DNA from 4 places in the Micromonospora sp. NPDC047793 genome. Region 3 is predicted to be linked to each of the others. Evidence: riboswitches for the same ligand, from Rfam matches in the RefSeq annotation. Region 3 holds a riboswitch; each other region holds the start of a gene.

Region 1 (5,730 bases), on a different contig from region 3:
CATCGTCATCGTCGTCATCGCCTCCGCCGCCGAACCCGCAGGCGAGCAGGAGGGCGAGCAGGGCGCTGACGCCGGCCAGACCGGCGAGCCTACGAAGCATCCGTCGTCCCTTCGTCGTGGTCGTCACCGGTGATGCTAGGCACACTCCGCCACCGGCACCGGACGGTCGCAGGTCAGGCCGCCGGATGCGGGGGCACGCCGGGGTGCCGGATATCGGACGGGCGAGCCTCGGCCCGCTACCCTGGTTCGTCGGTGCGAGCCCCGGTTCGCACCGAGTGATAGGACGTATAAGTTCGGATATGGGTGATTTGACATGCCGATGTCCGCGAATTGCTCATCCCGAGGGGTGGCGACCGAGGCCGTCGGAGGAATACTCTCGGTCGCGGCCCGCGTACTGATGAGGCGCCCGTCGTACGGGCGAGTGGAGGTGCTCGCGTGAGCCTGTCGATCCTGCAGACGGTTCGGCCCGGTGGTGTCATCGAGATCGCCCCTCGGGGCGAGATCGACGTCGACACCGCGTACGAGGTGAAAGAGGCCATCGCCGAAGTGCTGGCCAAGGGGCGGCCGGCCCGGATCGAGCTCAACATGCGGCTGGTCACCTTCATCGACTCGGTGGGCATCAGCGCGATGGTCGCCGGTTTCCAGACGGCTGAGGTCAGCGGCGTGAAGCTGGTCGTCACCGAACCCAGCCGGTTCGTGCACCGACAGCTCTGGGTGACCGGGCTGCTCGGTCTCTTCGGCGCGCCGGAGCCGTACTACGCCGGCGCCGCCGCCACCCCCGAGGTCCTTCCCGGCGGCTGACCGTCAGTCGCCGTCGAGGCCGGACAGGTTCACGTCGGACACCTCGGTGACGGCGCGGACCGCCGTCACCGTTGCGTACCCGTCGGCGAGCCACGCCAGGTCGGTCCCGGGCTGCACCGACTGACCGGGCTCCTCCAGCGCGGTACGCACGAAACCGTGGCCGGACTCGGCAACGGTCATCTGCACCTGGCCGAAGGTCGCCAGCCCCGCCCGGCGTACGCCCCGCAGCCGCTCCAGCGGCACGTCCGGCGAGTTGACGTTGAGCACGCTCTCCACCGGCCCGGCGGTCAGCCGGGGGAGCAGGTCCAGGGCCACGTGGGCGGCGGTGGCCCAGTTCCGTTCGGCGTCGCGTACCCGGGCTGCGGCGGCCACCGCGGCGCCTCCGCTGACGGCGGTCGCCTCACCGACGGAGAGCACGTCCAGCGACACCGCCAACGCCCGGCAGCCGTTGGCGGCGGCGGTGAACGCCGCACCCACGGTGCCGGAGTGCAACACCGCCCGACCGGCGTTCGCCCCCCGGTTGATCCCGGAGAGCAGCACCGACGGCGGCGGCCCGAACGCGCCGTGCACGGCGATCAACGCGATGAAACCGGGGGACCCGCCGACCCCGAAGGCCGGCACCCCGGCCAGCTCCGGCAGCGGATGCTCACGGACCACCACCTGCCCGTCCTGCTCCAGCGCGCTCATCGCGGCGCTGGTGCCGCTCGCCTCCTCCAGCGGCGCGGCGACCACCACGTCCAACCCCCGGTCGACGGCGGCCCGGGCCAGCGCCTGGATACCCGGCGCGGCGATCCCGTCGTCGTTGGTGATCAGCACCCGCAGCGTCATGCGCCACCCACCCGGTGGGCCAACTCGTCGGGGGTGGTGCGTTCCTGCCGGCGGACTCCGGCGGGCTCCAGGCGTACCCGGTCCACCAGCCCGGTGATCGAGTCGAGCCGCCCGGTGCCCAGCCCGTGCCGGGTGACGTTGAGCGCGCCGGCCGCCGCGCCGGTCCGGATCGCGGTGCGTACGTCGCCGCCGCGCGCCACCACGGCGGCCACGCTGGCGGTCATCGAGTCGCCCGCACCGCGCGGGTCGGCCGCCTCCAGGCGCGGCATCCGCACCTCGAAGACCTCGCCGTCGACGAGGGCCAGCGCGGGCTTGTCGGCGCGGCTGACCACCACGTTCTCGGCACCGTTGGCGTGCAGGTCGTGCATCGCCCGGGTGAGCTGCTCCTCGTCGTCGTCGGTCGCGAGGCCGTCGGCGATCAGTTCCTCGTGGCTGACCTTGACGAAGAAGACCCCGCTCTCCAGCACCGCCGTGAGGTGGTCACCGCAGAGGTCCACCACGACCCGGCTGCCGTTGGCGCCGAGGTCGGCGGCGAAGCGGCGGTACAGGTCGGCGGGGACCAGCGACGGGTCGTTCGGGCCGCTCAGGATGCTCACCGCCGCGCGCAGTCCCTCGCCGAGCGCCAGGTTGTAGAGCTCGTCCAGCTCGTGCCGGCTCAGCGGCTGCCCGGTCACGTCGACGAGTTCCTGCCGGGTGCCGTCCCGGCGGTCGTGCACGTACCCGCCGCTGCCGCCGGAGTCCCGCGCCACCACCTTGAGGTCGACGCCCTCGCTGACGAGCAACGGCTCCAGCACCTGCCCGATCTCGCCGCCGAGCGCGGTGCAGAGCACCACGTCGACACCGTGGGACAGCACCATCCGGGCCTGCCAGACGCCCTGACCGCCGGGGTGCAGGTGCAGTTCCGGCGTCTCGTTGGGCTGGTCGATGGTGACCGTGAGCAGGGGGGTCGGCGCGAAGACCATCACATGGCCGGTCGCCGCGCTCACGACACACCGTCGCACTGGGTCCGCTGCGGTCCGCTCATAACCGTTCCTCCCGGTCGCCACGAAATGTCCGCTTCGATGTCGACGGTAACCAAGGTGGCGCGAGAGCGCGCGGCGACGGGCGGGTGGATTCGAGGCGGGCGCGTCGGGGTGCGGGAACGACGACGCCGGGTGGACCCACCCGTGAGGGCGGCCACCCGGCGTGTCGTGCGGGTCAGTACACCGAGAGGTGCACGTGGTTGGTGTGGTCGCTGGAGGGGTCACCACGCGCGCCGCTGTACGTCCGCCAGCCGCTGCTGGGCAGCCAGATCTGCTTGTACCAGATCACGTAGAGCACGGCGAGACGGTCGGCGTTGTTGACGTAGAACGCCGCCAGGTTGTTGCCGTACGTCCGGTCGCCGCCGGTGGCGGCCCCGCCGAAGCCGTTCTTCTGCGCCGCGAAGTCGCAGGCCCGCCCCTTCGGGTGCTCACCCGAGCCGCCAGCGCGGTAGCAGGAGACGTACCGGGTGAAGCCGGCCGCCTTGGCCTGGTTGAGCGCGTGCAGGGTGCGCGGGGTGATGCAGCCGTTGGCCGGCGTGGGGTCGTTGACGCTGCACGACTCGGCCGGCCAGGAGCCGTTGGAGTTGCGGGGCGCCGGCTTGGCCGTGGGGCTGCTGGAACCGCCGCTGCGTGCCGGGGCCCGACTGGCCCGCTCCTCCGCCGCGGCCCGCTCGGCTGCCCGCTCCTCCCGTTCCTCGGCCACCGTCAGCGAACGCTCGGCCTGCTCCTTGCGCTTGGCCATCACGGCCACCTGCTTGCGCTGCTCCTGCACCTCGACGTCGAGGGCCTGCTTGGTCTTGCCGACCTCGTCCCGGCTGGCCCGCAGGTCGCGCAGGGCGCGCTCCTCGTTGGCCGCCACCGCGTCCAGTGCCGCCGCGCGGTCCATGAAGCCGGCCGGGGATCCGCTGTTGAGCAGCGCCGACGCGGCACCGAGTCGGCCGCTGCGGTACGCCTGCGCGGCGATCTCGGCGACCTTGGTGCTGCGTTCGGTGAGCTGGCCCTCGGTCGTGGTGAGCTGCTCGGCCAGCTTCTTCTGCCGGTCGACCGAGCGGTCGAGGGCGGTCTTGGCGTCGAGGTAACCCTTGCTGGCCGCCTCCAACTGGGCGCGCAGAGCCGGGGTGCCGCCCTCGTCGCCGACGTCACCGGGAGCCGCGGAGGCGGCGCTGAACGGCGCCAGCGCGGCGCCCAGGGCAAGGGCGAGCCCCGCGGCTATCAGGGCCGCCATACGGGCGGCCGGTCTCACGGTTGCCACTGCTGGCATGCACATGTCCTTCCGTCAGCCGCCGACCGGGTTAGCTGACGGGTTCGGGACGGAAGATCCCTACCGCTGGACGCGGATGCACCCCTGGAACATGGTTCCCCGGTTCGCCCTGGCGGGCGATTAGGCGGCGGTCACCGCCGGCACCGTCGAGTGCCGCCTGGCGGAGGCCGGGTCCGAGCCTACCGGTGCTGGTGGGACCCGTGCAGCCGGTGTGACTCCTGGTGTTCCCCTGGTCACGAGTAAACCAGACATAAGGTATGTTTGTTGCTTTTTCGCCAAGCGAGGTCGGTGGCCTCCGGCTCAGCCTGTCGGTTCGATCGTGGTCAGCCGCTGGGTGGCCCGGGACAGGGCGACGTAGAGCGTACGGACACCGGAGCCGGGATCGGCACGGATCTCGCCGGGGGCGACCAGCACCACGCCGTCGTACTCCATGCCCTTGGCCTCCAGGCTGGTCACCACCTGGAGACGCTCGCCGCCGAGCCCACCCAGCCAGGCCGCGACCTCGTCCCGACGCGGCACCGGCGTGATCACCCCGACGGTGCCCTCGACCTCGCCGAGCAGCGCGCTCGCGGCGGACGTCACGCCGGCCGCCAACTCGGCCGCCGGCACCACCAGATCCACCGGGTCGACCCCGGTGGTCCGCACGGCGGTGGGCAGGGACAGGTCCGGGTACGCCCGGCGGATCTCGGCCGCTGCCACCGCGAAGATCTCCGCCGAGTTGCGGTAGTTCGTGGTGAGCGTGAACCGGTGCCGCCGACGACGACCCAACGCCTGGTCCCGGGCCCGGGACAGCTCCTGCGGATCACCCGTCCACGCGGTCTGCGCCGGGTCGCCCACCACCGTCCACGAGGCCAGCCGACCGCGCCGGCCGATCATGCGCCACTGCATCGGTGACACGTCCTGCGACTCGTCCACCACCACGTGCGCGTAGTCGCGGTAGTCCTCCGGCCGCTCCCGCGCCGCCTGGCGGGCAGCCCGCTGCCGGTCGGCGTACGTGCTCAGCTCGCGAACCCCACCGGCGAGCTGGAACGGGTCGCGCTTCTGGCGGGCCGGACGCACCGGCTTGCCGAGCAACGCGTCCAGCTCGTCGAGCAGCGCCGCGTCGGCCACCGTCGGACCCTCGGCTGCCAGCTTCCGGTACGCCTGCTCCAGCAGCCGGATCTCGGCGCGGGACAGCAGCCCGGCGGCGTACCGGCGCAGCCGTTCCGGATCGGCCAGCCAGCCGAGCACGTGCCGGGGATGCAGCCGGGGCCACCACGCCTTGAGGAAGTCCCGGAAGTCCGTCCGGTCGATCAACTCGTCCTCGAAGGCCCGCTGCTCGGGCAACCGGGCGACACCCAACCGGCGGGCCTGTGCCCAGAGCGCCGCCAGGACGCCGTCGAAGCCGGCCCGGCGTACCTCGTTGCGCCGCGCGCCCCGGGCCAACGCCCGTTCCCGGATGGCGTCCAGCTCGGGCCGCTCCAGCCGCAGCAACTGCCCCCGGTAGAGCAGCCGCAGCTCGGGCGGGGAGTCGGGTACGCCGTCCCGGGCCGCCCGTTCCAGCAACCGGCGCATCCGCAGCGACCCCTTGACCGCCGCCACGTCGACCGGGTCGGTGCGGGTGGCGACCAGCCCGGGAAAGAGCGTGCCCAGCGAGTGCAGCGTGGCGGTCTCCTCGCCGAGGGACGGCAGGACCGAGGCGATGTACTCGACGAAGACCGAGGAGGGGCCGACCACCAGGATGCCGCCGCCGGCATACCGGCTGCGGTCGGAGTAGAGCAGGTACGCGGCACGGTGCAGCGCCACCGCCGTCTTGCCGGTGCCCGGCCCGCCGGAGAC
Region 2 (5,730 bases), on a different contig from region 3:
CGGGCACGCACCACCGCCGCAGCAGCCCTCCGGCGGCCCGCCGCCATACCCCCACGGGGTGCCGGCAGTCCAGCCGCAGCCCTGCTGCGGCCCGACCGCCCCGCCGCAGCCCTGCTGCGGCTGCCGAGAGCCGGCCCCACCCTCACGGTACGCAGCCATCCTGCCACGCTCGGGCCATTCCGGATGCCCGCCGCCGTGGCCGACCGGCGGCGCTGAACCATCTCGCCCGCCGGTACGTAGTTCGCCTTGGAATCGTTGGGAGACAATGAATGGGCGCCGACCACACCCGTTCCGCTCCGCCCACCCCACCCCGGGTGCGGCGGATCCTCATCGTGACGGTGGTCCCCCTCTTCCTCGCCACCCTGGTCGCCGCGCTCGTGCTCTGGCCCTCGGACCCGCCCCGGCCCGAGGCCGCCGACGACCTGCCCCGATACCACGGCACGGTCACGCGGGTGGTGAACGAGCCCTGTCCACCGAACCCGGTCGTGCCCGAGGGCACCCCGACCACGGCCGGGCAGCAGTGCGGCACGGTCACCGTGCGGGTCGACAGCGGCCCGGACGAAGGTCAGGACGTGCAGGCGCCGTTGCCGGACGGGCCGGGGGCACCCCGGGTCAGCGTCGGCGACGCGATCATCCTGGTCTCCCTGATCGATCCCGAGGATCCCTCGATCAGCACCTACAACATCGCCGAGCACCAGCGGGGCAAGCCGCTGATCTGGCTCGCGGTGCTGTTCGCCGCCGCCATCGTGGCCTTCGGACGGCTGCGCGGCCTGGCCGCGCTGGGCGGCCTGGCGGCCAGTTTCGCCATCCTGCTCACCTTCGTGCTGCCCGGCATCAGCGCAGGCCAGCCGCCGCTGGTGGTGGCCATCGTCGGCGCGGCACTGATCATGTTCGTGGTGCTGTACCTGACGCACGGCATCTCGGCACAGACCTCCGTGGCCGTCCTCGGCACGCTCGGCAGCCTGGTGCTCACCGGCCTGCTCGGGCTGGCCGCCACCCGGGCCACCCACCTGACCGGTTTCGGCAGCGAGGACGCCACCACGCTCTCCATGTTCCGGGGCGACGTCGACCTGCACGGCCTGCTGCTCGCCGGCATCATCATCGGCTCGCTCGGCGTGCTCGACGACGTCACGGTGACCCAGGCCGCCGCGGTGACCGAACTGCGGCACGCCAACCCGAGCTTCACCCGCCGGGAGCTGTACCGCTCGGCGACCCGGGTCGGCCGGGCCCACATCGCCTCGGTGGTGAACACCATCGTGCTGGCGTACGCGGGCGCGTCGCTGCCGCTGCTGCTCCTGCTCACCGCCGACACCCGCGCGCTCGGCCAGATCGTGACCAGCGAGTTCCTCACCCAGGAGATCGTCCGCAGCGTGGTGGCCACGCTCGGGCTGGTCGCCGCCGTACCGCTGACGACCGCCCTGGCCGCGCTGGTGGTCACCGCCGGGCGGCGGGACACGCCGGAGCCCGGCGGACCCGGCGGCCACGACGACGGGCCGGACGGCGACGGCCCCACCCCACCGACTCCCCGGCCCGGCTCGGACCGGTCCGAGGCACTGCACGCACTCAGCACCGCGCGTGCGCGTGACACATCCCCCGCCACCGGTTCGCGGTGGCCCGATCCGGACAGGAGCACGGACACCACATGGTGACACCCCGCAGCGTGACCGCCCCTGCCGACACGGTTCGTGCCCGTGTCGTTGGTCACCCATCGCGATTACGAAATGACGCATCTAGTCAGGTTCGGGGCGTAGAGACCGACATGGACTCTCGGGTAACCTCACTGCCGGTCACCGCCGAAGGCGCGCAGCGGCGCCTGCGGTGCCACCGCCCAATCGCCGCGAGGCGAGCCGGGGACCCAGGTAGGTGGGGTGAATCCGCGTCAGCGGTAGGGGCCACTTCCGTTCCGAACCCGTCAGCTAACTCGGTCGGCGGTCGATGGAAGGGAAAGAAGTGACGGCACCCCTACGCCGCTGGATGACCCCCGTGGTGGCCGTGTTCGCCGCGTTCGCCGTGTTCGCCGGACCTCTGCCGGCCATGGCCGCGCCGAACCCACCCAGCCCCGCCGAGCACGACGACGACCCGCCGATGCTCAACGACCTGATCGAGTCGGCCAACCGCGACTTCTCCAAGGCCAAGAACCAGCTGGAGAAGTCCAAGAAGCGGCAGCTCAAGCTCGACGTCGAGTTGCGTCGCGCACAGGCCGACCTCGAAGCGCTCAGGCCGCAGGTCGCCGAGATCGCGACGCAGTCGTACCGGACCGGCCGGGTCGGTGCGATAGCGATGTTGTTGCAGAGCAACGCCCCGGACTCGTTCATGGACCGCGCCTCCGCCCTCGACGAGTTGAACCTGTTCAACGACAAGAAGTTGGGCGAGGTCAACGCGATCCGGGAGCGCGCGGACCGGGCCAAGCTCGCGTCCGACGCCGAGGTCCGCGAGCAGCAGAAGCTGACCAACGACATGGCGCGTAAGAAGACCGAGGCGGAGAAGTCGCTCCGCCTGGTCGGTGGCGAGAGCCTGACCGGTGGCCTGGTGGCCGCCACCTCACCGGTCGCCCGGGTGGCACCGAACCGCGCGTCCGACGGGAGTTGGAAGGCGGAGTCGTGCAACCAGAACGACCCGACCACGTCGGGCTGCATCACGCCGCGCACGCTGCACATGTACAAGGAGGTCAAGCGGGCCGGCTTCAACCGCTTCGTCGGCTGCTGGCGGCCCGGTGACAAGTTCGAGCACCCGAAGGGCCGGGCCTGTGACTGGTCGTTGCAGAACAGCGGGTTCAGCCCCTGGCACAACGACGACACCCGGATCTACGGCAACAACCTGGCGGCCTTCCTGGTCCGCAACGCCGACCGGCTCGGCATCTACTACGTGATCTGGAACCGGCAGATCTGGTTCCCGACCGAGAACCGGTGGCGGTCCTACAGCGGCCCGTCCAACCACACGGACCACGTACACGTGTCGCTGCTCTGAGCAGCGTCCCGGCGACCTGAGAGGGCCGCTCCGCCGTCTGGCGGAGCGGCCCTCGTCGTCCGTGTCCGTGGGCGGCCCGAGGGTCAGCCCACCGGAGTGACCACGCCCGCCATCTCGGCGGGTTCCGCCGCGACGGTCCGCACCTCACCGGCGGCCAGTCGGTAGGACATGCCCACCACCGCGCACCCGCCGGCGGCCACCTCGGCGGCCAACGCCTCGGAGGACTCCAGCATCGCCTCGACGGTCTGCGCGATGTGGATGTCGACGATCGCGTCCAGGTCGTCGATCCCCGCCCGCTCGGCCCGGCGCAGGCTGGGCACCACCGCGTCCACCACGGCACGCAGGTGGCCCGTCGGCGCGGTCCCGGTGGCCGCCGCGGCACGGGCCGCCTGGACGGCACCGCACGAGTCGTGCCCGAGCACCACCACCAGCGGGGTACGCAGCACGCTCACCGCGTACTCGACGCTGCCCAGCACCTCGGGGCCGATGGTGTGGCCGGCGGTGCGGACCACGAAGAGATCACCCAACCCACGGTCGAAGATGATCTCCGCAGCCAACCGTGAGTCGGAGCAGCCCACGATCACCGCGAAGGGGTGCTGCTCGGCGGCGACGGCGGCCCGGTGGCTGGCGTTCTGGTTGGGGTGCCGGAGCGTGTCGCTGACGAAGCGGCGGTTTCCGGCGACCAGTTCGGCGAGGGCGCGCTCCCGCGAGCCGGGAAGGTCAGCGGTCAGGTACTCGCGTTCGGGACCGGGCTGCGCTCCGATCGTTCCGGGTCGACTCATCCGGCGTCACCTCGCCTCTCGGTGGAATGCCTGGTCATCCCGGCCGGCGCTGGCCACGGGCTGCCACCAACCGTCACACGCAGCGCAAGGCGCGTCAAGCTATGCGTGATCTGCATTTCATGTATTCCAGAACGCTTGCCAACCGGCGCGGGCGGGTGCGGGCGCAGCCCGAGTACGTCAGGGGCAGGCCATACGATGGCGGGCATGGCGACCTCAGACGAGCGAGAAAGCACCCGGAACTGGACTTTCTTGACAAACCACGCGCACGTGCTGCTCGCCATCGCCCGCAACCCCACCGCCCGGCTGCGCGACGTCGCCGGTGAGGTCGGGGTCACCGAACGCGCCGCCCAGGCGATCGTCGCCGACCTGGAGGCGGGCGGCTATCTGCACCGCACCCGGGTCGGCCGCCGCAACGAGTACACCCTCAACCCGGCCGGGCGGTTCCGTCACCCGGCGGAGGCCGACCGCCACATCGGCGACCTGCTCGCCCTCTTCACCGACGCGCCCTCGACCGCGAGCGGCGATCGCTGACCGTCCACAGTCGACGACGTGGCGTGGTTCACCGACCCGACGGGGGCTGCGCCAATGCGTTCTCCGCACCGAAACGATAGGTTGGACACGTGTCGTCCGCCGTGCTCGCCCGTCCCCTGTGGCCGGCGACGCTGCGTACGCTGCGGGAGCTGACCCGGCTGGCACTGGCCGCCCTCGTGGTGGCGGTCGGCCTCGGCACGGCCGTCGCCGACCTGCCACTGCGCCCGACCGACGACCAGCCGACCCATGCCGTCGCCGACCATCGCGCCTGGTCCGTCACCGCCGACGTGCCGACCTGGCCGGGCACGGTCGCACCGGTCACCGAGCACGTGCGGGCGTCCGCCGCGCTGTCGACGTCGCCGACGCAGCCCACGGCGCCGACCGCGCCGCCGGCCCACCGCGAGCCCGCCGCCGAGTCCGGCTCGGCCGGCACCACCACGGTCCACCGGCCCGCCGCGCTGCGGCTCGCCGTCGGCCACGGCGAGCCGCCCCGTCGCGGTCCACCGACGGCCTGACCGACGGCCCGCCCCCAGGACGCCCTCCGGCCCGCGCCCGTCCGCCGACCCGGCCCCGACCTCGATCCCGACCGACCGTCGCCGAGCGTCCCGGGCACACCGCCGTCGCGGACCCGTCCGGCCCCGCCGCCGTCCTGTCGCCGCCCTCGGCGACCACAGACCTTGCCCAGTCGACGACCCTCATCCGACCGCGAGAGGTGTTGATGATGCGAACCGCTCTCTCCTACGTCCTGCCCGACGTCCCCCGGGCCGCCGTGATCTGGCTGACCCTGCTGGGCGTGGTGATCCTGGCCATCGCCGCCCTGCTGCTGCGCCCCCGACGACTCCTGCGCTTCGACGCGGGCGCCCGGATCCGCGAGGCGGCACTGCCGAGTCGCACCGAGCACACCGAGGAACAGCGCGACCAGGACCGCTGGGCGGAGGAGGTCGCCGTCGCCGCCGACCGCGCCGACGCCACGGCCCGCCGCCGCCGCGAGGAGTGGCTCGCCGCGCAGGACGAGGCCGAACAGGCGTGGCAGGCGTACGAGACGGCGGAGGCGGACGTCCGCCGACTCACCGCTGCCACCGGCATGCCGCTGCCGCAGACCCCGCGCACCCCCGCCGAGTACGCCGACCGGGAGCGCTGGCTGCACCGGGCGGCGATGGAGGCGTACTGGCGGCGGGAGCTGTCGGTGGAACAGCTCAGCGACGTCTTCGCCCACCGGGGCTGGGACCCGCGGCGGCACCCGGTCGAGCAGGAGCTGGCGCTCCGTCGGGCGGTACGCGACCACCTGTTCGCACGCCAGCAGACGGCCCACGCCCAGGAGCAGGAGCGCTGGCGGGCCGCCGAGCTGGCCGTCGCCGCAGCCCGCAGCCTGCGCGACGAGGCGCTCTCGGCACTGCTGCCAAAGTTCGAGGAACGCGAGTCGGTGCTGCCGTTGACCGCGCTGGGTGGG
Region 3 (5,730 bases):
CCACCTCTACACACACATCGACCCGGCCACCCAGCAGGACGATCTCACCTCGCCGGTGGAGGTGCCCGACGGCGAGCCGTTCGTGCTGCACCCGGGCGAGTTCGTGCTCGCCTCCACGCTTGAGGTGATCTCGCTCGGCGACCAGCTCGCCGGCCGGCTCGAAGGCAAGTCCAGCCTCGGTCGCCTCGGCCTGCTGACGCACTCCACCGCCGGCTTCATCGACCCCGGCTTCTCCGGCCACGTCACGTTGGAACTGTCCAACGTGGCCAACCTGCCGATCATGCTCTGGCCCGGCATGAAGATCGGTCAGCTCTGCATCTTCCGGCTCGCCTCGCCCGCCGAGCACCCGTACGGCTCGCTCGTCTACGGCTCGCGCTACCAGGGGCAGCGCGGCCCGACGCCGAGCCGTGCCTGGCAGAACTGGCGTACCTGGCCGACCCGCTGACCACCGGCGGGCCCGCGCCGCGCGGACGCGGGCCCGTGGTCGTCCGCCCGGGGACTCAGCCGGGCCGACCGAAACTGTGGATCGGACTGGTGTCCATCCGCTTCATCGCGATCGGCTTGCCGGCACGGGAGGCGTGCACCACCCAGCCGCCGCCGACGTACATCCCCACGTGGTGCAGGTCGCGGAAGTAGAAGACCAGGTCACCCGGGCGCAGGTCGCCGCGACTGACCGAGGCGGTGACCTGCCGCTGCCGCGCCGCGTTGTGCGGCAGCGACACCCCGGCCCGCGCCCACGCGGCCAACATCAACCCCGAGCAGTCGTACGCGTGCGGCCCCTCGGCACCCCACGAGTACGGCTTGCCGATCTGGGCGCACGCGAAGGTGACCGCCTCGCCGGCCGGGCCACCCGGGTAGGTGGCCGGACAGGGCGCCGGCCGCAGCGGACCACCACCCCCGTCGTCGTACGCCCGCAGCCGCAACCGCTGCAACCGGTCGATCTCGGTGTCGATCTGCCGCCGCTTCGCGGCCAGGTCGGCTTCGGTACGGGTCAGCTCGACGATGGTGCGGTCCAGTCCGGCTCGGGCGGCGGCGAGTTCGTCCCGCAGTTCACTCGCCTGGCGTACGTCCTCCTGCTGGAATCGGGCGTACCGGTCGAGCAGGCCGAGCTGGGCGACGACCTCGCTCGGGGACCGGCTGCCCAGCAACGTGTTCACGGCGCGGACCGGCTCGCCCCGGTACGCCCGCGCGGCCAGCGCGCCGACCCGCTTCATCGCCTCGTCCACCTGCAGTTGCAGCGGGGCGATACGGGCGGTCAGGGCGTCCGCCTCCCGGCGGGTGCCGGCCAGGTCCTGTCGGGTCGCGTTGTGTCGTTCGATGACGGCTTCGAGCCGGTTCCAGTCCTCGTCGATCTGGCGCTCGATGTCGTCGACCGTCGGGTCGGCGTGGGCCGCCGTCGCGCCACCGGTCAGCAGGACGGCGGTCGCGGCGAGTGCGGCGAGTGCGGTGGTGCAGCGGTACCAGCGGAATCGCGGCGCAGCCGTCGTCGGGCCGGATGTCCCCGGCCGGTACGACGGTGGCCGCGGGGCATGGTGTGCCACCGGGCTGCGTACTCCTTCTTCCCAGACCGCCTACCGGGTTAGCTGACGGGTTCGGGCGCCCGGGACGCCCTACCGCGACCATCGCGGACTCACCCCGGATACCTGGGTCCCCGGCTCGCTCGGACAGCGACTCGGCGGTGTCGGACCGTCACCGCCCCGGATGGGCGGTTGTGCCAGCGGGCCGACGATTGCCCAGCGTAGGGACGACCGGCGTCAATACGCAACACACCCACACCGTCACTCTCGGTGCATTAATCCGACAACGAAGAAGGCCCCCGGTCGCTTGACCGAGGGCCTTCCGTGGTTCCTGCGTACGCGCTCAGGCGTCAGCCTGGTCGACGGAAGCCGGCGACCGGCATCGTCGTGATCGGCGAGACGTTGACCGGAACACCGGCACGCGCCGCGTGCACCATCGTGTTGTTGCCCAGATAGATCCCGACGTGACTCACGTCGCTGCGGAAGAACACGAGGTCACCGGGGCGGGCGTCGGCCCGCGAGATCGCCTTGCCCTCGCGCCACTGGGCGCCGGTGAAGTGGGTCAGGGAGATACCCGCCGCCCGGTACGCGTACTGGGTGAGACCGGAGCAGTCGAACGAGTTCGGCCCGGTGGCGCCCCAGACGTACGGCTTGCCGACCTGGGCGCAGGCGGTCCGGATGGCCGTCCGGGCCGCGTCGCTGACCACGCCGTTGATGGTCGGGCAGTTGGTGGTCTTGACCGTGGTGACCGGCAGGGACCGCTCCAGCCGCTTGATCTCGGCGTCGATCTGCTTCTTCTTCGCCGCCAGCTGCTTCTGCTTGGCCTCCTGGTCGACGATCAGCGCGTCGAGGGTGGCCTTCTGGTCGTCGTACTTCTTGCGGATCTTCATGACGCCCTCAAGCTGGCGGCGCTCCTCCCAGGCGAGCCGGTCGAGGAGGGCCATCTGCTCACCGAGCTGGTCCGGCTTCGCGTTGAGCAGCACCGCGCCGAGTTCCTGCGAGGGGCCGGTGATGTAGTACCGGGAGGCGAGACCGGCGACGCGGTTCATCGCCAACTCGGTCTCCAGGGCCAACGGCTGGATCTTCTTCTCCAGCTTGTCGACCTTCTCGCGGTTGACCCTCAGCTCCGAGCGCACCTTGTTGAACTGCTCGATGGTGGGTTCGAGCTGCTGCCACTGCTTGTCGATCTGGCGCTCGATCTCGTCCACCGACGGCGCGGCGTACGCGGGCGCGGCGACCAGACCGGCACCGACCGCAGCAGCGGCGACCAGGACGACCAGGCGGCGAGCGGCCTTGCGCAGCCCGCGCACGGGGGTGGAACGTCCCGGCGCATGACGATGGAGGGGCATGGTTGCCACCGGCACCGACTCCTTTGCGACCGACCACCGGGCGTCCCGCTAGCGGTAAGGGGCGAGACAGACGACCACGGCGGTCGGTGCCCCACATTAGGGAAGGCGCGCAGCGGAATCAAGGCGACCAACGGCTCATTCACCTTTGTGCGACCGACCGCACACAAAGGGTGTCGACCAATTCGTTACAGTTATCTACGCCAATATAAAAATCGGGACGTGTCGGCATCCGTACAGATGCCCGACACGTCCCGACGTTCGCGCTGGTCAACCGGCGACCGGCTCGCCCTCCTCGGCGCCCCGGGCCTGTTCCGGCTTGATCGAACGCAGCAGCACGCTGGCCACGTCGACCACCTCGACCTGGTCGCCGGCGCCCTTGCCGTTCACTCCGTCACTCAGCATCGTGGAGCAGAACGGACAGCCGACCGCGACGGTCTTCGCACCGGTGGACATGGCCTCCTCGACCCGATCCACATTGATCCGCTTGCCGATCCGCTCCTCCATCCACATGCGCGCGCCACCGGCGCCGCAGCAGAAGGAACGCTCGCTGTTGCGCGGCATCTCGACGAGGTCGTTGTCGGCGCCGACGGCGCTGCCCAGCACCTCGCGTGGCGGGGTGAAGACCCGGTTGTGTCGGCCCAGGTAGCACGGGTCGTGATAGGTGACGCCGCCGTCGACCGGCTGCACCGGGGTCAGCTTGCCGGTGGCGACCAGGTGCGCCAGCAACTGGGTGTGGTGCACCACCTCGAACTCGCCGCCGAGCTGGCCGTACTCGTTGCCCAGGGTGTTGAAGCAGTGCGGACAGGTCGCGACGATCTTGCGCTTGGCCTTCTCGCGACCCTCGAACGCCTCGTTGAGCGTCTCCACGTTCTGCTGGGCGAGCATCTGGAAGACGAACTCGTTGCCGATCCGGCGGGCCGGATCGCCCGAGCAGGTCTCGCCCTCACCGAGGATGGCGAACGAGACACCCGCCTCGTTCAGCAGCGTGGCGACCGCCCGGGTGGTCTTCTTGGCGCGGTCCTCGAAGGCACCGGCACAGCCCACCCAGAACAGGTATTCGAAGTCCTCGACCTCGCCGACCCGGGGCACCTCGAAGTCGAGGCCCTTGGTCCAGTCCTCCCGGGTGTTCTGCGGCGCGCCCCAGGGGTTGCCCTTGTTCTCCAGGTTGCGCAGCATCACGCCGGCCTCGGAGGGGAAGTTCGACTCGATCAGCACCTGGTAGCGGCGCATGTCGACGATGTGGTCGACGTGCTCGATGTCCACCGGGCACTGCTCGACGCAGGCGCCGCAGGTGGTGCACGACCAGAGCACGTCCGGGTCGATCACGCCGCCCGCCTCGGCGTCGCCGATCAGCGGCTTCTCCGCCTCGGCGAGGGCCAGCACGTCGAGGTGGGCGAGCTGCGCGGCGGTGGCCTTCTCCTCGCCGGTGAGGTCCTTACCGCCGCCGGCCAGCAGATAGGGCGCCTTAGCGTACGCGTGGTCGCGCAGGCTGAGCACCAGCAGCTTCGGCGACAACGGCTTGCCGGTGTTCCAGGCCGGGCACTGCGACTGGCAGCGGCCGCACTCCGTGCAGGTGCTGAAGTCCAGCAGGCCCTTCCAGGTGAACTGCTCGACGTGCGCGACGCCGAACTGGTCCTTCTCCGGATCGGCCTCCTCGAAGTCCAGCGGCTTGCCCTCGCTCGTCATCGGCCGCAGCGGCCCGAGTCCGGAGCCGGAGGCACCGGGCTTCCGCTTGAAGTAGATGTTCGGGAAGGCGAGGAAGCGGTGCCAGGCGACGCCCATGGTCACGTTCAGCGAGATCACGATGAGCCAGGTCATCGAAATCGCGATCTTGATGAGGGCGGCGACACTGACCCCGGACTCCCAGTCCGGCAGCACCGAGCCGACCGCGTGACTCAGCGGGGTGGCCCAGGTCGGGTACTCGAAGTGGTCGGTGGCGACCTTGAAGCCACGGATCAGGAAGCCCATGACCAGGACGGCGAGGACGACGGCCTCGACGAAGTAGCCCTGCCACATGGTGGAGCCGGTGAACCGCGACCGGCGTCCGGCCTGGCTCGGACGGTTGGCCACCCGGATCGCGATCAGCACCACGATGCCGACGACACCGAGGATGCCGATCCACTCGGTGACCAGTCCGTAGAGCGCCCAGCCACCGACCAGCGGCAGCCCGGCGGTCGGCGACACCACCTCGAAGTACGCCTCGAGCACCAGCAGCGACAGCACGAGGAAGCCGACCATCACGAACCAGTGCGCGGCGCCGACCACGCTCCAGCGCAGCATCCGGGTGTGCCCGGCCGTCTCCGCGAGCATGGTCTTCGTCCGCGCGACGTGGTCGCCCGAGCGGGCGGGGTCGGGCTGACCCAGCCGGATCACGGCGAACATCTTCGAGACCGCACGCACCGCAAGCCACACCGCCACGGCGGTGATGGCGGCCGCGAGGATCGTGGTGACGATCTGGACGCTGCCCATCGAGTTGGCCTCCCGGTCTGCTGCCTGTCGAGCGGCTCGGCGACCGGGGTCGGGGTGCGGTTGGTCACCCCAGGGTGCCGCACCTCGACCCGGATCGGTCGATGACCTCGGTCCACTCGGTCATGCGATGCAGCTTACGCGCAAGGTTACTCAGCAGTAACGTGAGACTTCTCGCACCTGGGCCACGCCGCCCTGCGCACACCTTAGGAGGCCGCCGCCGAGTCCGCTCGGTCGGGGCCTGCGCAGGTGGCCGTTGAGCAGGGAATCAGCGCCAGCGGGAGAGCAGGATCAGCGAGGCGACCATCGCGCCGAAGCCGATCGCGAGGTTCCAGTACCCGAGCTCCATGACCGGGTACTCCTGCTCGGACAGGTAGTAGACCACCAGCCACGCGATG
Region 4 (5,730 bases), on a different contig from region 3:
TGATCTTCGTCGCGACCTGGGTGGCGGCCTCGCAGTGGATCCGGGCCGAACTCTGGGCGGCACTGCTGTCGGTGGCGTACGTCCTGGTGATCGCGGCGGCGGCCGACGCGGACGTGCACGGTCGCCGCTCGCCGCTGCGTTCCCGGCTGATGGTCTGGCTGGGCGAGGTCTCGTTCGCCTTCTACCTGGTGCACGTCTTCGCGATCATGACGATCCTGCGGCTCACCGGCGACTGGGGCACCGGCCTGCCCGGCTGGTGGGGAGTGCCGGCGGTGATCGGGTTCCTGCTGCTCACCCTGGCGCTGGCCGCGTTGCTGCACCGCTACGTGGAGCAACCGATGATGCGCCGACTCGCCCCGAGCCGCGCCCCCGCCGCCCCGCCGCCTGCCGCCGGACCCGCCGCCCCGCCTGGTGGCGGGTCCGCCGAGCCTGCGGGACCGTCCGCAAATCCGCCCGCCGGATCGCCCGCTGGCCCGCCCGTCGGGCCGCCGAGGCAGCGGGTGCCGGGTGACGAGCCGAGTACGGCAGGTCACCGCGACCGGGACCGCTGAGTCCACCGTGGACCGTTGTCGTCGACGCTCCGACCTGCTGTTTCGTGTGCCGATTACGGCGCGTCGTCTACCCGACACGCCCGCCGCCGATGCGGTGCGACATCGGTGGCGGTAGCGTGACCGGGTGCTTCCCGTCGCGCCCGCCCGTCCCCTGTGGTGGCTGGCGCGCTGGGCGACGCGACTGCTGACCGGGTTCGCGGTCGCCGCCGCGTTCACCCTCGGCGCCTGGGCGATGCCCGCACTGGCCGCGCCCGCACTGGCCGCGCCCGCACTGGCCGCGCCCGCACTGGCCGCGCCCGCACTGGCCGCGCCCGCACTGGCCACGCCCGCACTGGCCACGCCCGCACAGGCCGCGCTCGTCGGGCACCCCGCCGCCGGCCGGTTCGCGGCGGCTCCTCTCCTCATGCCCTCGCCCCGTGCCGACTGGCACCCCTCGTCGACGGGTGCGCTGGTCACGGTGTCCGCCACGGGGGCCGTCGACCGCGCCGACGCGCTCGGCGTACCCGGGCTGTCGCCCGAGACGGGCCTGGCGCAGCGGCCCGCCGTGACGGCGGTGGTGGGCGGCCCGGCGGCGTCCCTTCCGACGGCGGTCCCGCCGGGTGCCCACGGTGCCCGCGCCCCACCCGGCGACTGACCTCACGCCCCGCTGCGGCACACCGACCGGACTCCGCCGCAGCCCGTCCCGCAACGCCCGGGACCTCTGCCCCGCGAAACATCCCGTCACCGCCCCGCCCGGTTCCGACGCGCCGCCGTCGGGGGACCGGGTGCCGGCGGCCCGCTGTCAGCGCACCACGGCCCACGAGGTACCGCCATGGAGAAGACCGTCCTCTACCAGTTCCTGATCGAGGTGCCCCGGGCCGCCGCCATCTGGTCGGTGCTGCTCGTGCTCGCACTGGGTGTGCTCACCGTCCTGGTCGCCCGGCCCGAACCCTCCTCGTCCGGCACCGACGAGACCAGCGGCCCGGCCGACGACCCCGCCGAGGCCGAGACGGCCGACCTGCGCCGCTACGCCGGTGAGGTGGCGGTGGCCGCCGCCGGGGCCGCACAGAACGCCGCCCGGCGGCGGGACGCGTGGCGTACCACCCAGACCGCCCTCGACCGTGCCTGGGCCCGCTTCGACGAGGCGGAGAGCCGGGCCCGACGGCTCGCCGGGACCACCGCGCTGCCCGCCCCCCGCACCCCCCGCACCGCCAGCGAGTACGCCGCCCGGGAACGCTGGCTGCACCACGCCGCGATGGTGGCGCACTGGCGCGGTGACCTGTCGGCGCGGCAGCTCACCGACGTGCTGGCCCGGCGGGCCGGCTGGGACCCCCGCCTGCACCCGGCCGCACAGGAGGTCGTGCTGGCCCGGGTCGTCCGGGACAACCACCGGGCCACCTACCGGGCCGCCGCCGAGCGGGAACGGGCCGCCTGGCGGGAGACGGAACGGGCCACCGAAGCGGCCCGGGTGCTCTCCGCCGAGGCGTACGCCGCCGCGCAGCGCCTGCGACCGAATTCGGTGCCGGCACCCGCCGTGACCACCGCCGCACGTCCGGCCGCTGCGGCCCTGCGCTGGCGTCCGGCGCGCGTGGGGTGACCCGGGCGAGACGCGCGGAGCCCCGGTAATCCGGCCTGATCGGGTGAGCCCGGTCACACCGATCGCCGGAACGGACGGTGGTGCCGCAACCGCCCGAGACGTGACGTGATGTCCGGAGGCATTGTCCGGGGGTGGTCCGGTTGTCACCGCCCGTTACGTCGATCGCCGTCGGTCCTGTTGCGGGACATCGATGACCGAACGCCCGAAAATCACTGAGCTGGATCATGTTTGCGCAGGTCAGAGCGGGTTGGCAGGGCAATGGCCGACCAGTAATGTCGGCCCGTCCGATGCGGTAACCGATCGCAGGAGGCGACGCCGCATCGACCCGCCTAATCGTGGTCTCACGAACCGGGGACCCACCGCACCTCTGGGGTGAATCCGCGAGCTTCGGCTCACGGTAGGGCCAACTTCCCGCCCGAACCCGTCAGCTAACCCGGTCGGCGGTGTCGGAAGGAGCTTTCCTCTCGTGCATCCCCTTGTGATACCCCTCTTGTTCCTCCACGGCACTGCGGTGCCCGCGCTCACCGGGCCGTCGGCCGCGAGCTGACTGCGGCCCCCGCCCGGCCCCGACCGGGCGAAGCCCCTCGCACGGCCCGTCCGCCCACTCGGGCGGTCCTCGGCATGTCCTGTCGAGCTGACCGCCGGAGCGGATCGCCGTGCCTCCCTGAGCCCCGTGGAGGACTCCGTGAAGCAGACCCTGACGCGCCAGCTACGCCGGCTGGCCACCGAACGCCCCTACCAGGTCGTCGCCGCCTCGGCCGCCGCGCTGGCGCTGGCCACCGGCACCGGTGCCGTACTCGTCGGCACCGAGGACGCCCCGGCGACCGCGCACACCACGACCGCCGTCGCCGAGACGCGGGGCGACACCGCCGCCTCCCGCGCCGACACCCGCGTGGAGCCGACCCCGTCGACCCCGCCCGGCAGCGCGGCCCCGAGCAGCGCCGCACCGTCACCGTCGCCCTCGCCCACGCCGAAGGCCACCTCGGCGGCCCCCTCGCCGGTGGCCGTCAGCGAGAAGACCGCACCGAAGCCACCGACGCGCAAGGTCCTGGACTACGACTTCCAGGCCCAGACCACCGGCTACTACTGCGGCCCGGCCGCGGTACGCAACGCGCTCAGCGCCGCCGGGGTCGACCGTGACCAGGACACCCTGGCCGCCCAGCTCGGCACCACGTACGCCGGCACCAACTCGGCTCTGGACACCACCCGGGTGCTCAACGCCACGCTCAAGGGCGAGCCGTACTCGACCACGATGCTGCGGGGCGGCTCGGCCACCCCGACGCAGATGGACCAGCTCCAGGCCGACGTGGTGGAGGCGATCACCGACGGGCGCGGTGTGGTGGTGAACGTGGCCGGCAGTGCCACCGACACCGACGGTGGCTGGCACTCCTTCCCCGGCGGCCACTACGTCGCCGTGGTCGGCTACGCGGACGACGGTCGACTGGTCAAGATCGCGGACTCGGCCGACGCCTCGTACTACTCGTACTGGATGAGCACCACCGACCTCGCCCACTGGGCCGCCACCCGCGGCTACTCCTCCTGAGATGTAAGGACGAGATGTAAGGAAGGGTCCCCTGCTATACACCAGGCGATAGCAGGGGGCCCTTCCTTACATCCGGGCCTGAGGTGCTGTTCAGCGGATCGCTATCTGACCGGGGTCGTCGTGGCGGCGATCCCGGTGCTTCTCGGTCTACAGGTCTGACCGAGTACGCCCACCGCTCACCACGGCCGCTGCTGCGCGCTCAGGGGGCGGTCGGCAGCGCCGCGTCGTCGGTCGTGGTCCGTGGCGCCGGGGCGGTCCAGGCCGGGTCCAGTTCCCGCCGGGCGGCGGAGAGGAACGCCTCGGCGTACGAGTCGGCGGGGAAGTCGCCCAGGTAGCGCCGCCGGGTCGCCCAGCGTGCCTCGGCGAGCGGATCGGTGTCGAGCAGCCGCGTCAGCACGTCGTCCAGGTCGGCCATGTCCCGCCGCAGCACGTAGCCGGTGGCGGCGAGGGGGAACCGTTCGACGAACCGGTCACCGTCGACGCCGGTGTCGGTGACCGCGTAGGGCTTGCCCGAGTACAGCCAGTCGGAGACCACCCCGGAGACGTCGGAGACCAGCGCGTCCGCCCGGTTCACCGACTCGGCCAGGGTGAGCCGGCTGGCGGCGGCGCCGAAGACGTGCTGGCGGCCGGTGCGGGAGCGGTCGGCGGCGAGCAGTTCGTGCAGCCGGGCCAGGCGACGGGCCGAGCCCGGGTGCTGGTTGGTGTAGGGGTGGGCGCGCAGGATCACCGTGGCGCCCCGGTCGAGCAGCCGCCGCAGCAGCGTCTCGGCCATCGGCAGGGAGCAGTAGTCGGCGTCGGCGTGGTGGCCGGTCCAGGTGGGGGTGTAGAGGACCGTGGGGTTCGTCAGCCCCCGGGTCGGCTGGTGGCGTACCTCGATCGCCTCGACCTGCGGGCGGCCCACCACCACGAACTTCTCGGGCGGGATCTCCACCCCGGCGCGGGCGTACCGGTCGACGGCGGCCTCGCCGGCCACGAAGATCCGGTCGAAGATCGCCGACACCGGGTTGGCGCTGGGCGCCTTGTCGCTGTCGCCGTGGTGCAGTTGAACGTGGGTGAGCTGGGTGAATCGGATGCAGTGGCTGTTCTTCGCGCCGTGGTTGACGTAGAACGCCACCCGCAGGCTCGGCACCAGCACCTCGTCCATGGTGCGCAGGGTGGGGCAGTAGACCACCGGTGCGGTGGTGGCCGCCGCGACGGCGGGCAGGAACTCCGGTTCCCGCAGCATCACCACGAACGGCCGTCCGATCCGTTCCAGGTACGGCAGCCACATGGTGACCTGGTACTCCGAGCCGGGCGGGGCGGAGAAGTGCAGCACGAACTCCGGCTGGTGCCGGCGCAGCGCCCGGGTGACCGCCGACCCGCCGGCCGTCGGCCGGAACCGGCGGCGGGCCAGGTCGAGGGCGACCGCCCCGGCGGCGGCACCGACCGGCAGGCAGACCAGCAGGGCGACCACGGCGGGCAGCCCGGCCAGGGCGGCCACTGCCAGGGCGGCGAGCAGCCCCGCCACCGCGTCGTCGAGCCGGGCGGCGACCTGCGGCACCCAGGTGCGTACCGGCAGGTTGGCGACGCGGATCTCCAGGTTGCCGGCGGTCCGCAGCGGCCCGGTGACCAGCACCAGCCCGAGCAGCACGAGGGCGGTGACCGCCAGGATCGGGTCGAAGCCGCCGTCGAGCTGCCGGGCGTAGCCGACCAGGATCCCGGCGGCGAGCAGAGCGGTCTCCGCGACGCTGTCGGCGCCCGGTCGGACCCGGCGCTCCCAGACGGTGGCGGCGAGCGCGGCCACCGCCAGCCCGAGCCCCCAGGCGGTCGCGCCGGTGAGCGCGAGCACCAGGAACGCCAGGACCGCCCCGCCGGTGGCCAGGCCCCGGGCGGCCAACTTCGTGACCAGGTCACCACGCATTTCGGCGCTGCCTTCGTGCTCGTCGTCGGCGGGTCAGCCGACGCGGGTGCCGCTGCTGGGGGCGTCGGCCTGGGTGGGTACCGGGGCGGAGGTCGACGCCTCGCCGGGCGGCCGGCGTACGTCGATGACCTGGCCGGTGAGTTCCGAGATCAGCACGTCC

What was found. Region 3 has a riboswitch for cyclic di-AMP ahead of ABZ738_RS17970 (NlpC/P60 family protein). Riboswitches for the same ligand answer to the same signal wherever they lie in the genome.
Region 1: it holds a riboswitch for cyclic di-AMP, as region 3 does, so the genes downstream of both, ABZ738_RS23270 (hypothetical protein) here and ABZ738_RS17970 (NlpC/P60 family protein) in region 3, are expected to answer to the same signal.
Region 2: it holds a riboswitch for cyclic di-AMP, as region 3 does, so the genes downstream of both, ABZ738_RS06145 (hypothetical protein) here and ABZ738_RS17970 (NlpC/P60 family protein) in region 3, are expected to answer to the same signal.
Region 4: it holds a riboswitch for cyclic di-AMP, as region 3 does, so the genes downstream of both, ABZ738_RS11615 (C39 family peptidase) here and ABZ738_RS17970 (NlpC/P60 family protein) in region 3, are expected to answer to the same signal.

What each region holds. Positions count from the first base shown of each region.
Region 1 covers NZ_JBEYSG010000013.1:79,409-85,138, forward strand. Annotated here, with positions in the region: gene ABZ738_RS23250 (hypothetical protein) at 1-100, opposite strand, end outside; gene ABZ738_RS23255 (STAS domain-containing protein) at 436-801, shown strand; gene ABZ738_RS23260 (5'/3'-nucleotidase SurE) at 805-1,629, opposite strand; gene ABZ738_RS23265 (PfkB family carbohydrate kinase) at 1,626-2,591, opposite strand; gene ABZ738_RS23270 (hypothetical protein) at 2,827-3,912, opposite strand; cyclic di-AMP (ydaO/yuaA leader) riboswitch at 3,917-4,049, opposite strand; gene ABZ738_RS23275 (AAA family ATPase) at 4,213-5,730, opposite strand, start outside.
Region 2 covers NZ_JBEYSG010000002.1:296,800-302,529, reverse strand. Annotated here, with positions in the region: gene ABZ738_RS06150 (YibE/F family protein) at 270-1,649, shown strand; cyclic di-AMP (ydaO/yuaA leader) riboswitch at 1,816-1,947, shown strand; gene ABZ738_RS06145 (hypothetical protein) at 1,951-2,967, shown strand; gene ABZ738_RS06140 (carbonic anhydrase) at 3,051-3,749, opposite strand; gene ABZ738_RS06135 (MarR family winged helix-turn-helix transcriptional regulator) at 3,945-4,280, shown strand; gene ABZ738_RS06130 (hypothetical protein) at 4,370-4,795, shown strand; gene ABZ738_RS06125 (hypothetical protein) at 4,999-5,730, shown strand, end outside.
Region 3 covers NZ_JBEYSG010000008.1:127,003-132,732, reverse strand. Annotated here, with positions in the region: gene dcd (dCTP deaminase) at 1-445, shown strand, start outside; gene ABZ738_RS17970 (NlpC/P60 family protein) at 501-1,541, opposite strand; cyclic di-AMP (ydaO/yuaA leader) riboswitch at 1,554-1,688, opposite strand; gene ABZ738_RS17965 (NlpC/P60 family protein) at 1,868-2,881, opposite strand; gene ABZ738_RS17960 ((Fe-S)-binding protein) at 3,134-5,335, opposite strand; gene ABZ738_RS17955 (cell division protein CrgA) at 5,601-5,730, opposite strand, start outside.
Region 4 covers NZ_JBEYSG010000004.1:328,661-334,390, forward strand. Annotated here, with positions in the region: gene ABZ738_RS11600 (acyltransferase) at 1-551, shown strand, start outside; gene ABZ738_RS11605 (hypothetical protein) at 676-1,185, shown strand; gene ABZ738_RS11610 (hypothetical protein) at 1,363-2,127, shown strand; cyclic di-AMP (ydaO/yuaA leader) riboswitch at 2,444-2,585, shown strand; gene ABZ738_RS11615 (C39 family peptidase) at 2,801-3,670, shown strand; gene ABZ738_RS11620 (CDP-glycerol glycerophosphotransferase family protein) at 3,870-5,570, opposite strand; gene ABZ738_RS11625 (bifunctional cytidylyltransferase/SDR family oxidoreductase) at 5,604-5,730, opposite strand, start outside.